Regions from separate parts of the Isoptericola nanjingensis genome, predicted to be linked through region 1. Evidence: predicted binding sites of a transcription regulator. Region 1 holds the regulator's gene; the other holds the start of a gene.
The links. Region 1 encodes Rex, which represses fermentation and respiration genes when NADH is low (regulators of the CRP and FNR family bind a similar motif). Its sites were predicted from a motif close to CTTGTGAANNNNTTCACAAG; they were not measured.
Positions count from the first base shown of each region.

Region 1 (7,602 bases):
CGTTGTACCGGTCGGACACCACGGCGACGTCCACGGTCTCGCCGCCCACGCGCAGGCCGTAGGCGAGGTCCACGTTGTTGTACCGGCCGGCGACGCCGTCCGCCCGCGGCGCCGGGTCCGCGGCCAGCGCCTGCAGCTCGTGGCCGGCCGTGTCGTACACGCGCAGGCCGCCCTCCTTGGCGGTCGCGAGGACCAGCGAGTCCCGGGAGCCGCCCGGGTGCACCCAGATCGCCGGGTCGTCGCCGGACGCGGCGCCGCCGTCCTCGTCGTCGTACAGCGGGGGCGTCTCGACGTCGGTCGTCACGGTCGCGACGTCGCGACCGGGGCGGTCGTGGCCGTGACCGGGCCCGTGGCCCCACGCCGTGGACGCGGGCACGACGGCGAGGGCGGGGAGAAGCAGCAGCGCCGGCAGGGCGCGTCGGGGGGGTCGCATGGACCCCGAGCGTGCCGGGCGCCGTTGGCCGGGCGGTGGCGTCCTCGTGAACGGTCGCCGAACACCGGCCCGGGTCAGGGCCGCGCGGAGAACCGCTCCAGCAGGTCGGCGTGGCCGGAGCAGACGAGCAGGTCGTTCGCGCTCACGCGCGTCTCGGGCGTCGCGTACTGGAACTCCACGCCGGGCGACTTCACGCCGATGACGGTGACGCCGTACCGCTTGCGGATGTCCGACTGGGCGAGCGTGAAGCCCTGCATCTCCTTCGGCGGCCGCATCTTGACGATGGTGAAGCCGTCCTCCACCTCGATGTAGTCGAGCATCTTGCCGCTCACGAGGTGCGCCACGCGGGAGCCGGCGTCGGCCTCGGGGTAGACGACGTGGTGCGCGCCGATGCGGGTGAGGATGCGGCCGTGCTCCGCGGAGATCGCCTTGGCCCAGATCTGCGGCGTGCCGAGGTCCACCAGGTTGGCGGTGATGAGCACCGACGCCTCGAGCTCCGTGCCGACGCCGACCACGGCGACGCCGAAGTCCTTGGCGCCGAGCTGGACCAGGGCCTCCGACTCCGAGGCGTCCGCCTCGACCAGGGGCAGACGACCGGACCACTGCGCGACGAGCTTCTCGTCGCGCTCGACGGCGAGCACGTCCTGACCGAGGCGGTCCAGCACCGTCGCGAGCGAGGAGCCGAAGCGGCCCAGGCCGATCACGAGCACGCCCGCGTCGCGCGCGGGTGCCTTCTTGTCCGCCACGGTTCTCCTCTGTCGGCCGGGTCGCCGGCCGGGTCGTCGGTACGGGTCACCCGATGATCGGGCGTTCCTCGGGGAAGCGTACGATGCGTCGCCGGTCGCGCAGGGCCAGTGCGCCGAGCAGCGAGATGACGCCCACGCGCCCGACGAACATGAGACCCGCGAGCAGGTACTTCGCGCCGTCGGGCAGGGACGCGGTGACGCCGGTGGACAGGCCCACCGTGGCGTAGGCGGAGATCACCTCGAACAGCGCCTCGGAGAGCCGCAGGTCGGTCATGCGCAGCAGCGCGAGGCACGACACGAGCACGGCGGTGGCGCCGACGAAGACCACCGCGATGGACAGCCGCAGGGTGTCGCGGGGGATGCGCCGGCCGAACACCTCGGTGTCGGCGTCGCCGCGTGCCTCGGCGACGATCGCGAGCAGCATGACGGCGAACGTCGTGACCTTGATGCCGCCCGCGGTCGACGCCGAGCCGCCGCCCACGAACATCAGGGCGTCCGTGAGCAGCCAGGTCTCCTGGGTCATCTCGTGCACGGGCACGGAGCTGAACCCGGCCGACCGCGGCATCACCGACGCGAAGACCGACGACAGGATCTTGGTGGAGAAGCTCTGCTCGCCGAAGGTGGCGGGGTTGTTCCACTCCAGCGCGCCGATGAGGATCGCCCCGGACACGAGGAGCGCGAGGCTCGTGGTCACGGTGAGCTTGGTGTGCAGCGACAGGGCCCGCACCCAGTGCTTGTGCTTGCGCCGACGGTTGGTGATCACGTTGAGGATGACGGGGAAGCCGAGCGAGCCGATGAACACGCCCAGCGCGATCGGCACCAGCACGAACCAGTCCGACGCGAAGGGGAGCAGGCCGTCCGGGGTGGGCACGAAGCCGGCGTTGTTGAACGACGAGATGCCGTAGAACAGGGCGTGCCACGCGGCCGTCCCGGCGTCGTCGCCGAGGACGAGGAACCGGGGGAACAGCAGCAGCGAGAGAGCCAGCTCGATGCTCGTGGCGGTGACGATGATCGTCTGCAGGAGGGCGCCGACCTCGCCGAGCCGTTCCGTCTTCGTCTCGGAGGCGGTGAGGAGCTTCTGCGTGAGGCCGAGCCGCCGCGAGACGGCGAGGCCCAGCAGCGAGGCGAGCGTCATCACGCCCAGGCCGCCCACCTTGATGCCCACGAGGATGACGACGTGCCCGAACTCCGACCAGTAGGTCGCGGTGTCCTGCACCACGAGGCCCGTGACGCAGACGGCCGACGTCGCCGTGAAGAGGGCGTCGACGACGGAGGCGCCGCGGCCGGACGCCGTCGCCCAGGGGGTGAGGAGCAGCAGCCAGATGACGGTGATGACGGCCGCGAAGACCGTCATCGCGAGCCGGGCGGGGTACTCGCGGGCTGCGCGGTTGGCCCATCCGCGCAGCGCGAGCGCGCGACCGCCCCAGCTCCCCGGCACCCTGTCCCCTTCCGCCCCTCAGTCGCTGGGCACAGCCTGCCACGGCGTCGGCTACCGTGACGGGATGCGCGTCGCCCGGCTGCTGTGGAGCCCCGAGCTCCTGCGTTACGACTTCGGCCCCGGGCACCCCATGGCGCCCGCCCGCCTCGACCTCACGATGCGGCTCGTGGCGGAGCTCGGTCTGCTCGACGAGCCCACGCTGGAGCTCGCGGACGTCGAGCCCGCCCCCGACGCGCTCATCGAGACGGTGCACGACGCCGCCTACGTCGCGGCGGTGCGTCGCGCGGCCGCCGACGGCACCGCCGACCCGGCGCGCGGTCTCGGCACGGAGGACGACCCGGTGTTCCCGGCGATGCACGAGGCCGCGGCGCGCCTCGTGGCGGCGTCGGTGGACGCGGCGGAGTCGGTCTGGTCGGGGCACGTGGCCCACGGCGTGAACATCGCGGGCGGCATGCACCACGCCCAGCGCGGCGCGGCGTCCGGCTTCTGCATCTACAACGACGCCGCGGCGGCCGTGCAGCGCCTGCTCGACCTCGGGGCCGAGCGGGTCGCGTACGTCGACCTGGACGCCCATCACGGCGACGGCGTCGAGGCGATCTTCTGGGACGACCCGCGGGTGCTCACAGTCTCCGTGCACCAGGACGGGCACACGCTCTTCCCGGGCAGCGGGAACGCCGGCGACACGGGCGGGACGGCGGCGCAGGGCACCGCGGTGAACGTGGCGCTGCCGCCGCGCACCGACGGCGCGCACTGGCTGCGCGCGGTGGACGCCGTCGTGCCCGCGGTGGTGCGCGAGTTCCGCCCGCAGGTGATCGTGTCGCAGCACGGCTGCGACGCGCACGGCAACGACCCGCTCACCGACCTGAACGTGGGCGTGGGCGCGCAGCGGACCGCAGCGCGCTGGGTGCACGAGCTCGCGCACGAGCTGGCCGACGGCCGCTGGGTCGCCCTCGGCGGCGGCGGGTACGCGGTGGTCGACGTGGTGCCGCTGGTGTGGGCGAGCCTGGTGGCGGAGGCGGCGCACGCGCCCCTGGCGATCGGCATCGAGCTGCCGGAGTCCTGGCGGCGGGAGGTGGAGGAGCTGTCCGGGCTGGACCCGGCCGAGCGCCTGGGCAGCGGCGACGTCGAGTGGCGGCCCTGGTCGGACGGCTACGACCCGGCCGACGACGTCGACCGCGCGGTCCTCGCCACCCGGCGGCACGTGTTCCCCGTGTGGGGCCTCGACCCGTACCGCGACTGACGTCACGGCGCCGGTCGGACGGGCGCCGGTCGGGAGGGCGCCGGGCATCGGGTACCCTGGGGGACGGACTTTTCCGCGTTGGTCGGCTGCTCCTGGAGACAGGGCTCCTGGGACCAACCGTGTTCCACCGACCGACAAGCATTGTGAGGACCTCATGGGCTCCGTCATCAAGAAGCGCCGCAAGCGCATGGCGAAGAAGAAGCACCGCAAGCTGCTGCGGAAGACGCGTCACCAGCGTCGCAACAAGAAGTGACGCCGTCCGCCTGACGGCGGACAGCGTGCGCGAACGGGCCCGGCACCTCCACGGTGGTGCCGGGCCCGTTCGCTGTTCCCGGCCGGCGCGAGGGGCGGTCAGCGGCCCTGCAGCCGCCGCCGGATGCTGCGGAGCACGAGGCCGGCGACCCAGGCGGCGCCGGCCCACGACGCCGTCTTCATCCCGCGCCCGGCCACGCGCCGTCCGCGGCCGCGGAACTCGCGGATGGGCCAGCCGACCTCCTTGGCGTGCCGGCGCAGGCGGGCGTCGGGGTTGATGGGGCAGGGGTGCCCGACGGTGCGCATCATCGGCAGGTCGTTGAGGGAGTCGCCGTACGCGTAGGAGGCGGACAGGTCGATGCCCTCGCGCTCGGCGAGCTCGCGGACGGCGGCGCCCTTGGCCTCCCCGTGCATGAGGTCACCGATGAGGCGGCCGGTGTAGAAACCCCCGGAGTGCTCGGCGATCGTGCCGAGGCACCCCGTGGCGCCGAGTCGGCGCGCGATGAGCCCGCCGATCTCGACCGGCGTGGCGGTCACGAGCCACACCTGGTCGCCGGCGGCGAGGTGCTCGTCGAGCAGCCGCTTGGTGCCCGGGAAGATGCGCAGCTCGAGCACGGTGTCGTACACGTCCTCGCCCACGGCCGTGATCTCCGCCACCGAGCGCCCGGCGATGAGCGACAGGGCGCGGCTGCGCACGGTCTCGATCTGGGAGCGGGACTCGCCGAACACCAGGTACTTCGCCTGGATCAGCGCGAACCGCAGCAGGTCGCGGGTGCCGAAGAACCGGCGCTGGTACAGGGCGCGCGCCAGGTGGAAGGCGCTGGCGCCCCGGATGATGGTGTTGTCGACGTCGAAGAAGGCTGCGGCGCGCGCCGGCGGGGACGACTCGGCAGGCGACGGCATGCGGCCCACTGTATCGGCGCCGCTAGTCTTGGCAGGTGAGCATGCCGCAGGGATCCGAAGGCGAACCCCGGGTGCTCCTGTACACGCGTGCCGGCTGCCACCTGTGCGAGGAGGCTCGGGTGGTGGTCGCGGACGTGTGCGGGGCCGCGGGCGAGACCTTCCGGGAGGTCGACATCGACGTCGACGGCCCCGGCGGGGACCTGGTGGGCAAGTACGGGGACTACGTGCCCGTCGTCGAGGTGGACGGCGTGCAGCAGGGCTTCTGGCGGGTGGACGGCGCGCGGCTGGCGCGCCGGCTGGCCCGCTGAGCCCGGGAGAGGACGACAGGGTGATCCAGCAGTGATCGAGCTCGGTGAGGCGACGGTGCCGGCCGCGACGGTGGCGAGGCTGCCCTACTACCTGCGCGCCCTGCGCGACCTGGCGGAGGGCGGTGTGACGACGACGTCGTCGTCGGAGCTGGCGGAGCGGTCGGGGGTGGGGTCGGCGCAGCTGCGCAAGGACCTGTCCTACCTCGGGTCGTTCGGCACGCGCGGCGTGGGCTACGACGTGCAGTCGCTGGCGCAGTACATCGCGACGGCGCTGGGGCTCGGGTCCGAGCACCGGCTGGCGATCGTCGGCATCGGCAACCTGGGCCACGCCCTGGCGAACTACTCGGGCTACGCGGCCCGCGGGTTCCAGGTGGTGGCGCTGCTGGACGCCGACCCTCAGGTGGTCGGGAACTCCGCGGCCGGGCTGACGATCGAGCACGTCGACGCGCTGGAGGACGTGCTCGCGCGCACCGGCGTGTCGATGGTGGTGCTGGCGACCCCCGGGCCGGTGGCGCAGGCCATCGCCGAGCGGATCGTGGCGTGCGGGGTGCGGGAGATCCTGTCCTTCGCGCCGGTGGCGCTGCAGCTGCCCGACGACGTCGTCGTGCGCTCGGTGGACGTGGCCGGCGAGCTGCAGATCCTCGCGTTCCACGCCGCGGCCCGTGCGGCGACCAACGGCACCCCGAGATAGAGAAGCCAGACCCGCGAGATAGAGAAGCCCGGACGGGGCCGCAGCGGGTGCGGCCCCGTCCGGGCTTCTCTATCTCGCGGGTCTGGCTTCTCTATCTCGGCGAGGGTCAGCTCTGCTTGATGGCCGAGACGTCGAGGGCGATCTTGACCTTGTCGCCCACGAGGACGCCGCCGGTCTCGAGCGCGGCGTTCCAGGTCAGGCCGTAGTCCTTGCGCGAGATCTCGATCTCGGACTCGAAGCCCGCGCGCGGGTTGCCGAAGGGGTCGGTGGCGGTGCCGGTGAACTCGGTCGGCAGCTCGATCGAGTTGGTGACGCCGTTGATCGTGAGGTCGCCGGTGATCGTGTAGTCGTCACCGTCGGTGGAGATGCCCTTGGACGCGAAGGACCAGACCGGCTTCTCCTCGGCGTGCCAGAAGTCGGCGCTCTTCAGGTGGCCGTCGCGGTTCTCGTCGCCCGTGTTGACCGACGCGGCGTCGAGCTCCGCGGTGACGGCCGTGGACTCGAGGTCGTCACCCACGGTGATCGCGCCGGACGCGATGGCGATCGTGCCGCGCACCTTGGCGATCCCGGCGTGGCGCACGGAGAACGAGGCGGTCGAGTGGGCGGTGTCGATGGCGTAGGTACCGGCGGTCAGGCCTGCGGGCAGCGCGGTCATGGTGTCTCCCTCGGGTTGGGTCGTGCTGACGTTCACCAAGATAGTTGATGAATCAACTATCGTCACGAGGGGTGGAACGCGGCGCTCTCGTAACCTATTCCCGTGGGTGCGACGAGTGCGCGGGAGCGCGACGACGAGGGCCGGGCGGACGTGCGCTGGCTCGACGTGGAGCAGCAGTGGGCATGGCGACGGTTCCTCGAGGGGACGTCCCGCTTCTTCGAGGCGCTCGGGGACGCCCATGACCAAGGGCTGCCCGTCACGCTCGGCGAGTACCACCTGCTGGTGCAGCTCTCCGAGGCGCCGGGACGGACGCTCCGGATGTCGGCGCTCGCGGACTTCCTCGCGCTGTCGCGCAGCCGCCTGACGCACACGGTCGACCGCATGGAGCGGCGCGGGCTCGTGGTCCGCACGCCGGTGCCGGGCGACCGTCGCGGCGTGAACTGCGTCATGACCGACGCCGGGTACGCGGCGCTCGTCGATGCCGCACCCGGCCACGTCACCGCCGTCCGTCGCCTGCTGGTGGATGCCCTCACCCCCGAGGAGTTCGCGACCCTGGGCCGCGCCATGGCGAAGGTGGCGGACGCGGCCAGGGGGCCGGCGGCCCCCTGACGTGAGCGCCGTCACGCTTGGCTGGACGGGACCTGGGTACCCCGGAGTTCTGGGACACTGGGACCCATGGCCACCACCACCGTCCATCTCGTACGGCACGGCGAGGTCCACAACCCGGACGGCGTCCTCTACGGGCGCATCCCCGGCTACCGCCTGTCCGACCGCGGCCAGGCGATGGCGCGCCGCGTGGCGCAGCACCTGTCCGGCGCGGGCCGCGACGTCGTCGCCGTCGTCGCCTCCCCGCTGCAACGTGCGCAGGAGACCGCGACGCCCACGGCCGAGGCCTTCGGCCTGACGCTCGCCACCGACCACCGGCTCGTCGAGGCG
Region 1 covers NZ_JBNOZL010000006.1:247,572-255,173, reverse strand. Annotated here, with positions in the region: gene ACQP6G_RS13730 (phytase) at 1-433, opposite strand, end outside; gene ACQP6G_RS13725 (potassium channel family protein) at 508-1,179, opposite strand; gene ACQP6G_RS13720 (TrkH family potassium uptake protein) at 1,226-2,617, opposite strand; gene ACQP6G_RS13715 (acetoin utilization protein AcuC) at 2,682-3,857, shown strand; gene ACQP6G_RS13710 (30S ribosomal protein bS22) at 4,012-4,110, shown strand; gene ACQP6G_RS13705 (HAD family hydrolase) at 4,209-5,012, opposite strand; gene ACQP6G_RS13700 (glutaredoxin family protein) at 5,054-5,320, shown strand; gene ACQP6G_RS13695 (redox-sensing transcriptional repressor Rex) at 5,352-6,011, shown strand; gene ACQP6G_RS13690 (YceI family protein) at 6,118-6,666, opposite strand; gene ACQP6G_RS13685 (MarR family winged helix-turn-helix transcriptional regulator) at 6,769-7,275, shown strand; gene ACQP6G_RS13680 (histidine phosphatase family protein) at 7,342-7,602, shown strand, end outside.

Region 2 (7,602 bases), on a different contig from region 1:
GCGCGCTCACGGGCGGCATGGCCTGGGAGGCGCTGAACAATATCGCGGCGTCGCAGGACCGCCGGCTCGTCATCGTCGTCAACGACAACGGGCGCTCCTACTCGCCGACGATCGGCGGCGTGGCCAACCACCTCGACACCCTGCGGACCACCCGCGGCTACGAGGCGTTCCTGTCGTGGGGCAAGCGCACGCTGCACCGCACGGGCGCGCCCGGCCGCTTCGCGTACGACTGGCTGCACGGGCTGAAGAAGGGCATCAAGGACGTCGTCGCGCCGCAGGGCATGTTCGAGGACCTCGGCCTGAAGTACGTCGGCCCGGTCGACGGGCACGACGTTGCGGCGATGGAGCAGGCGCTGCGCCGGGCCAAGGCCTACGGCGGGCCCGTGATCGTGCACGCCATCACCGAGAAGGGTCGCGGCTACACCCCGGCCGAGCAGGACGTCGCCGACCGTTTCCACGCCGTCGGTCAGATCCACCCCGAGACCGGCCTGCCCGTCGCGCCGTCGCGGTTCGGCTGGACCAAGGTCTTCGCCGACGAGATCGTGAAGATCGGCCGCGACCGGCCCGACGTCGTCGCCATCACCGCGGCGATGCTGCACCCGGTGGGCCTGGCGCCGTTCGCGCAGGAGTTCCCGGACCGCACCTTCGACGTGGGCATCGCCGAGCAGCACGCCGCGACCTCGGCGGCCGGCATGGCCTTCGCCGGGCTGCACCCGGTGGTCGCCGTCTACGCCACGTTCCTCAACCGCGCCTTCGACCAGGTGCTCATGGACGCCGCGCTGCACCGGGCGGGCGTGACGTTCGTGCTCGACCGGGCCGGGATCACCGGCGACGACGGGGCCAGCCACAACGGCATGTGGGACATGGCGATGCTGCGCATCGTCCCCGGGCTGCGGCTCGCCGCCCCCCGCGACGAGCCCACCCTGCGCGCAGCCCTGCGCGCGGCGGTGGACGTCGACGACGCGCCGACCGTCGTGCGCTACCCCAAGGGCGCGCTCTCCGACCCGCTCCCGGCCCTCGAGTCGCTCGACGGTGTCGACGTGGTGGCCCGGCACCCGTCCGCCCCCGGCGCGGACGGACGCAAGGTCCTCGTCGTGGGCGTGGGCTCGATGGTGGGCACGGCGCTCGCGGCGGGCGAGTCCCTGGCCGCGCACGGCCTGGCGGTCGACGTCGTCGCGCCGACGTGGGTGCTGCCGGTGCCCGAGGCGCTGGTGAAGCTGTCCGGCGAGCACGACCTCGTGCTCACGATCGAGGACGGCGTCGTCGACGGCGGCGTCGGCGCCATGACCGCCCAGCGGGCGGGGGAGCAGGGCGTGCGCACGCCGTTCGTGCACGTCGGCCTCCCGGTGGCCTTCCTCGACCACGCGAGCCGCGACCAGATCCTCGGCCAGCAGCGGATGCGGGCCGAGGACGCCGTGCGGGACACCCTCGCCGTGCTCGCCCGGGACTGACGCCACCCGCCACGGGGCCCGCGCGGCGAGACGGCCGGGTGCGACCGCGCCCCGGCCGTTAGCCTCCCGTCATGATCTGGCTCCTCGACCTCGACAACACCCTGGTGGGCCGCGCCGAGGCGTTCGAGGCGTGGGCGTCGGGCGAGGTCGACAGGGCCGGGCTGGGTCCCGCCGAGCTGGGCGCGATCCTCGCCGCCGACGAGGGCGGGCACGGCTCCAAGGAGGCGCTCGCGCGGGTGCTGATCGACCGCCTCGGCTGGGACGACGACGTCCCCGCCGCGATCCGGCGGTTCCGCGCCGGCATCCTCGACGGCGTCCGGGTGTACGACGGGGTCCTCCCGGCCCTCGACGCGCTGCGTGGCGCGGGTCACCGGGTCGCCGTCGTGACCAACGGGACGTCGGCCCAGCAGCGCGGCAAGATCGCGCGCTGCGGCCTCGGCGACCACGTCGACGCCGTCGTGGTGTCCGGGGAGGAAGGTGTCGCCAAGCCCGACCCGCGCCTGCTCGAGATCGCCCTCGAGCGACTGGGTGCGGCGGACGCGGACCGGCGCCAGGTCTGGATGGTCGGCGACGCCGGGCACGCCGACGTCGCGGCTGGGCGCGCGGCGGGCACGCGCACGGCGTGGGTCTCCCACGGTCGGTCGTGGGACGGGCCGGACCGGCCCGACGTCGTCGCGCCGACGACCCGCGCGGCCCTCGCGCTCGCGACGTCCCCTCCCGGCGTCGTCCTGGACTGAACCCGCGACCGGTTCGGCGGTGTCTGCGCGTCACAGCCGCTCGACATCGCTTGTGAGGACGTTCACGAATAGGCTGTGGTCATACCTCAGAAGGAGGGGGCTCCCCATGACCACCGACGCGGCACCCACCACGACCACCGCCTGGACGGGCTTCACCCCGGGGCCCTGGTGCGACGGCATCGACGTGCGCGACTTCATCCAGCGCAACTACACCCCGTACACGGGCGGCGATGGGTTCCTCGCGGGACCGACGGCGCGCACCACCGCGGTGTGGGAGCAGCTCTCGGCGATGTTCCCGGCCGAGCGCGAGAAGGGTGTCTACGACGTCGACCCGCACACGCCGGCGGGCATCACCGCGCACGGGCCGGGCTACATCGACCGGGACGCGGAGCTGATCGTCGGCCTGCAGACCGACGCCCCGCTCAAGCGCGCGATCATGCCGAACGGCGGCTGGCGCATGGTCGAGGGTGCGCTGAAGACCTACGGCTACCCGGTGGACGAGGACCTCAAGAAGGTCTTCTCCGAGTACCGCAAGACGCACAACCAGGGCGTCTTCGACGTCTACCCGCCGAACGTCCGCGCCGCCCGCAGCTCGCACGTCATCACCGGCCTGCCGGACGCCTACGGGCGCGGCCGCATCATCGGCGACTACCGCCGCGTGGCCCTGTACGGCGTCGACCAGCTGGTCGCCGCGAAGAAGGTCGACAAGCTCGGCCTCGACGTCCAGCCGTTCAGCGAGTCCGTCGTGCGCGAGCGCGAGGAGCACGCGGAGCAGATCCGCGCGCTGGGCGAGCTCAAGGAGATGGCCGCGTCGTACGGGTACGACATCTCGGGCCCGGCGACGACGGCGCGCGAGGCCGTGCAGTGGCTCTACTTCGGCTACCTCGCCGCGGTGAAGGAGCAGAACGGCGCCGCGATGTCGCTCGGCCGCACGTCGACCTTCCTCGACGTCTACATCGAGCGCGACCTGGCCGCCGGGCGGCTCACCGAGCCCGAGGCGCAGGAGATCGTCGACGATTTCGTCATCAAGCTGCGGATCGTGCGCTTCCTGCGCACCCCCGAGTACGACGCGCTGTTCTCCGGCGACCCGACCTGGGTCACCGAGACCATCGGCGGGATGGGCGAGGACGGCCGGCCCCTCGTCACGAAGAACTCGTTCCGCTTCCTGCAGACCCTGTACAACCTGGGCCCGGCGCCCGAGCCGAACATGACGGTCTTCTGGAGCCCTCGGCTGCCCGCGGGGTTCAAGGAGTTCTGCGCCAAGGTGTCGATCGACACGTCCGCGGTGCAGTACGAGTCGGACGAGCAGATCCGCCCCGCGTGGGGCGACGACGCCGCCATCGCGTGCTGCGTCTCGCCGATGGCCGTCGGCAAGCAGATGCAGTTCTTCGGCGCCCGCGTGAACCTCGCCAAGGCGCTGCTGTACGCGATCAACGGCGGCAGGGACGAGGTCACCGGGAAGCAGGTCTCGCCGGCGTTCCCCGCCGTCACGCCGGGGCTGCCGCTGGACTACGACGACGTACGCGCCCGCTTCGACCGCACCATGGACTGGCTCGCCGAGACGTACGTCGAGGCGCTGAACTGCATCCACTGGTCGCACGACAAGTACGCGTACGAGCGGCTCGAGATGGCCCTCCACGACAAGGACGTGCTGCGCACCATGGCCTGCGGCATCGCCGGCCTGTCGGTCGCGGCGGACTCCCTCTCGGCCATCCGGTACGCCACCGTCACCCCGGTGACCGACGAGCGCGGCATCGTCGTCGACTACGAGACGGACGGCGACTGGCCCGCCTACGGCAACGACGACGACCGCGTCGACGCCATCGCCGTCGAGCTGGTCGAGTCGTTCATGGCGAAGATCCGCAGCCACCGGATGTACCGCGACGCGGTGCCCACGCAGTCGGTGCTGACGATCACGTCCAACGTGGTCTACGGCAAGGCGACCGGGAACACGCCGGACGGCCGCCGCGCGGGGGAGCCCTTCTCGCCCGGCGCCAACCCGATGAACGGCCGCGACACGCACGGCATGCTCGCCTCGGCGCTGTCCGTCGCGAAGCTGCCCTACGACCAGGCGCAGGACGGGATCTCGCTGACCAACACCGTCGTGCCGTCCGGCCTCGGCCGCACCCGCGAGGAGCAGGTCGCGAACCTCGCCGGCCTGCTCGACGCCTCGGTGGGCGCCGACGGCTACCACATGAACGTCAACGTCCTCGTGCGCGAGACGCTCGAGGACGCGATGGAGCACCCGGAGAAGTACCCGCAGCTCACGATCCGCGTCTCCGGCTACGCGGTGAACTTCGTGCGGCTGACCCGCGAGCAGCAGCTCGACGTGCTGTCGCGGACCTTCCATGGGGGGCTCTGACCATGACTGCCGGCCCGGCGTTGCTGGACGCCCCCTCCCGGCGCCGGGCCGGCGCCGGCCTCGGGGGAATCAGGTCCGTGGGGAGCGAGACCGTGGACACCGCTGAGGTGGGCCGCTCCGACCGCCTGGCGCTGATGCGCTCGGGGGAGCTCGGCTCGGTGCACTCCTGGGAGCTCGTGACCGCCGTCGACGGCCCGGGGACGCGGCTGACGGTGTTCCTCAGCGGCTGCCCGCTGCGCTGCCTGTACTGCCACAACCCCGACACCCTGGCGATGAAGGACGGCGAGCCCGTCCTCACCGAGGACCTGCTGGCCCGCGTGGCGCGCTACCGCGGCATCTTCTCCGCGACGGGCGGCGGCGTCACGCTGTCGGGCGGCGAGGTGCTCATGCAGCCCGCGTTCGCCGCGCGGGTCCTGCGCGGAGCGAAGGAGCTCGGGGTGCACACGACGCTCGACACCTCGGGCTTCCTCGGCGCCAACGCGACCGACGCGATGCTCCACGACACGGACCTGGTGCTGCTCGACATCAAGGCGGGCGACGAGGAGACCTACCGGCGCGTGACGGGACGCTCCCTGGCGCCCACGCTCCGCTTCGGCCGCCGCCTCGCCGAGCGCGGCGTCACGGTCTGGGTGCGGTTCGTCCTCGTGCCCGGCCTCACCGACGACCCGGAGAACGTCGCCGCCGTCGCCCGGCACGCGGCGGACATCGAGGCCGTGCGCCCCGGCACGGTCGAGCGCGTCGAGGTGCTGCCGTTCCACCAGATGGCCCGCGACAAGTGGGCCGAGCTCGGGCGCACCTACGAGCTCGACGGCACCGAGCCGCCGACGCCGGAGGCGACCGAGGCCGTGCGCGAGGTCTTCCGCGCCCACGGGCTGACGACCTACTGAGTCGCTAGCGTGGTCGGCATGGCGACGACACCCGACCGTGCCGACGAGGACGCCCCGCTGCGCCCCCTCGACGAGACCTGGACGACGGCGCTCGCGGTGGTGGCGCACCCCGACGACATGGAGTTCGGCGCGGCCGCGGCCGTCGCCCGCTGGACGGGCCAGGGCAAGCGGGTCGTCTACAGCATGGTGACCAGCGGCGAGGCCGGGATCGACGGCATCCACCCCGACGAGGCGCGCCGGGTGCGCGAGGCCGAGCAGATCGCCTCCGCGAGGGCCGTCGGCGTCGAGGAGGTCGAGTTCCTCGGGTTCGCCGACGGGGTGATCGAGTACGGCCTGCCGCTACGCCGGGCGATCGCGGGCGCCGTGCGCCGGCACCGGCCGGAGGTCGTCATCACCGGCAACTACCGCGAGACCTTCCCCGGCGGGATGCTCAACCAGGCCGACCACGTCGCGACCGGGCGCGCCGTCGTCGACGCGGTGCGCGACGCCGGCAACCGGTGGGTCTTCACCGATCAGCTCGAGGCCGAGGGGTTCCAGCCGTGGGGCGGCGTGCGTCAGGTGTGGGTCGCCGGGTCGCCCGACGCGGGGCACGCGGTCGACGTCACCGACACGTTCGACGCCGGCGTCGCGTCGCTGCGGGCCCACGCCGCCTACCTGGACGGTCTCGGGTGGGAGCACTTCGACCCGGCCGAGTTCCTCGCCCGGATGACGTCGGCCACGGGGCCGCGCCTCGGCGTGCAGCACGCGACCCCGTTCGAGGTGCTCCGCATGGGCTGGGACGACTGACGCGGGACCGCACGCTCAGGCGTGGGTGACCTCGACGGCGCGGTCCACGACGGCGCGCAGGTCGCCCGACTCCGCGTGCCACGCGCGCTGCCGTGCCGCACCGCCGCCCCCGGCCCACAGCCGTCCGAGGAGCTCGGTGACCGCGTCCAGGTCGCCGTCGTCGGCGAGTGCCTCGCGCACGTGCGCCACGAGCTGCCCGACGACGTCGTGCGCGGGTGCGGGCTGCCACGTGTGCGGCGACAACAGCTCCGTCGAGAGCCCCGAGCGACCTGCGCGCCACGAGGCGGTGCGCAGCAGCTCGGGCCGCAGCACCGGCGCGGCGAGCCCTTCCGAGGCCTCGCGAGCCGCCGTCTCGACGAGTCCGCGGGCGAGGGCGCCCAGCAGGGTGGCCGTGTCGGCGTCGAGGCAGACGTCGGCGACGCGGATCTCGACGGTGGGGTAGCGGGAGGAGAGCCGGGCGTCGAAGTACACCATGTTCTGGTCGAGGATCGTCCCGGTGGCGACGAGGTCGTCGACCGCCTGCCGGTAGCCCTCCGGCGACCCGAAGGAGCGGGCCGGCCCGGACGTGGGCCAGCGCGCCCACACCTGGGAGCGGTAGCTGGCGAAGCCGGAGTCCTCGCCCTGCCAGAAGGGCGAGTTCGCGCTCAGCGCGAGCAGCACGGACAGCCACGGCCCGATGCGGTCGAGGACGGCCACGCCCTCGGCGTCGTCGGCCACGGCGACGTGCACGTGGCAGCCGCTGGTGAGCTGCTCGCGGGCCGTGAGGCCGAACGCCGCCCGCGCCTCCAGGTAGCGCAGCCGCGCCACGGTCGTGCCCTCGAACGGCCACGGGGACGTGGCCAGCGCCGCGACGCGCACCCCGACCCGGTCGGCCGCCGCCTGGGCGCGCTGCCGGCCCGCGCGGACCTCCGCGGCGAGGTCGGTGAGCTCGTGGCGCGGGTGGGTCGCCGTCTCGAGCTGTTCCTCCATGAACTCGGTCTCGAGCGCGCCTCCGCCGGTCTCGGGGGACCTCGTCAGGTCGACGCCGGAGGCGTCGAGCGCCTCGCTGGCCCGTGCGACCGGCCGTCCGTCGTCCCCGACCAGCAGGAACTCCTCCTCGATACCCATGGTCCGCTTCATGCGGGGAAGTCTCACACGCGTGCGTGATCGTCGCGCACTTCCGCCGGCCCCCGGGACTTCGCGGCGAGGACGTCCCGGGCGTCGGGCGCTGCCCTCCCTCCTACCGAGGCGTCGTCCCGCCCCGTGATATTCCCCTCGGTATCCTGGCGGCGGCACCGAGGCCGGTCGCGAAGGAGCACCCGGATGACGGTCAGAGGCAAGGACTTCGACGGCGCGCTCGACCGCGCCGTGCACCACGCGCGCGCCTGGCTCGACGACGT
Region 2 covers NZ_JBNOZL010000003.1:501,244-508,845, reverse strand. Annotated here, with positions in the region: gene dxs (1-deoxy-D-xylulose-5-phosphate synthase) at 1-1,451, shown strand, start outside; gene ACQP6G_RS07890 (HAD family hydrolase) at 1,523-2,188, shown strand; gene pflB (formate C-acetyltransferase) at 2,295-4,550, shown strand; gene pflA (pyruvate formate-lyase-activating protein) at 4,553-5,437, shown strand; gene ACQP6G_RS07875 (PIG-L deacetylase family protein) at 5,456-6,223, shown strand; gene ACQP6G_RS07870 (carboxylate-amine ligase) at 6,239-7,342, opposite strand; gene ACQP6G_RS07865 (pyridoxal phosphate-dependent decarboxylase family protein) at 7,526-7,602, shown strand, end outside.
Region 2: a site for Rex is predicted at 2,238-2,257, ahead of pflB (formate C-acetyltransferase). Genes of this name have one in related genera too.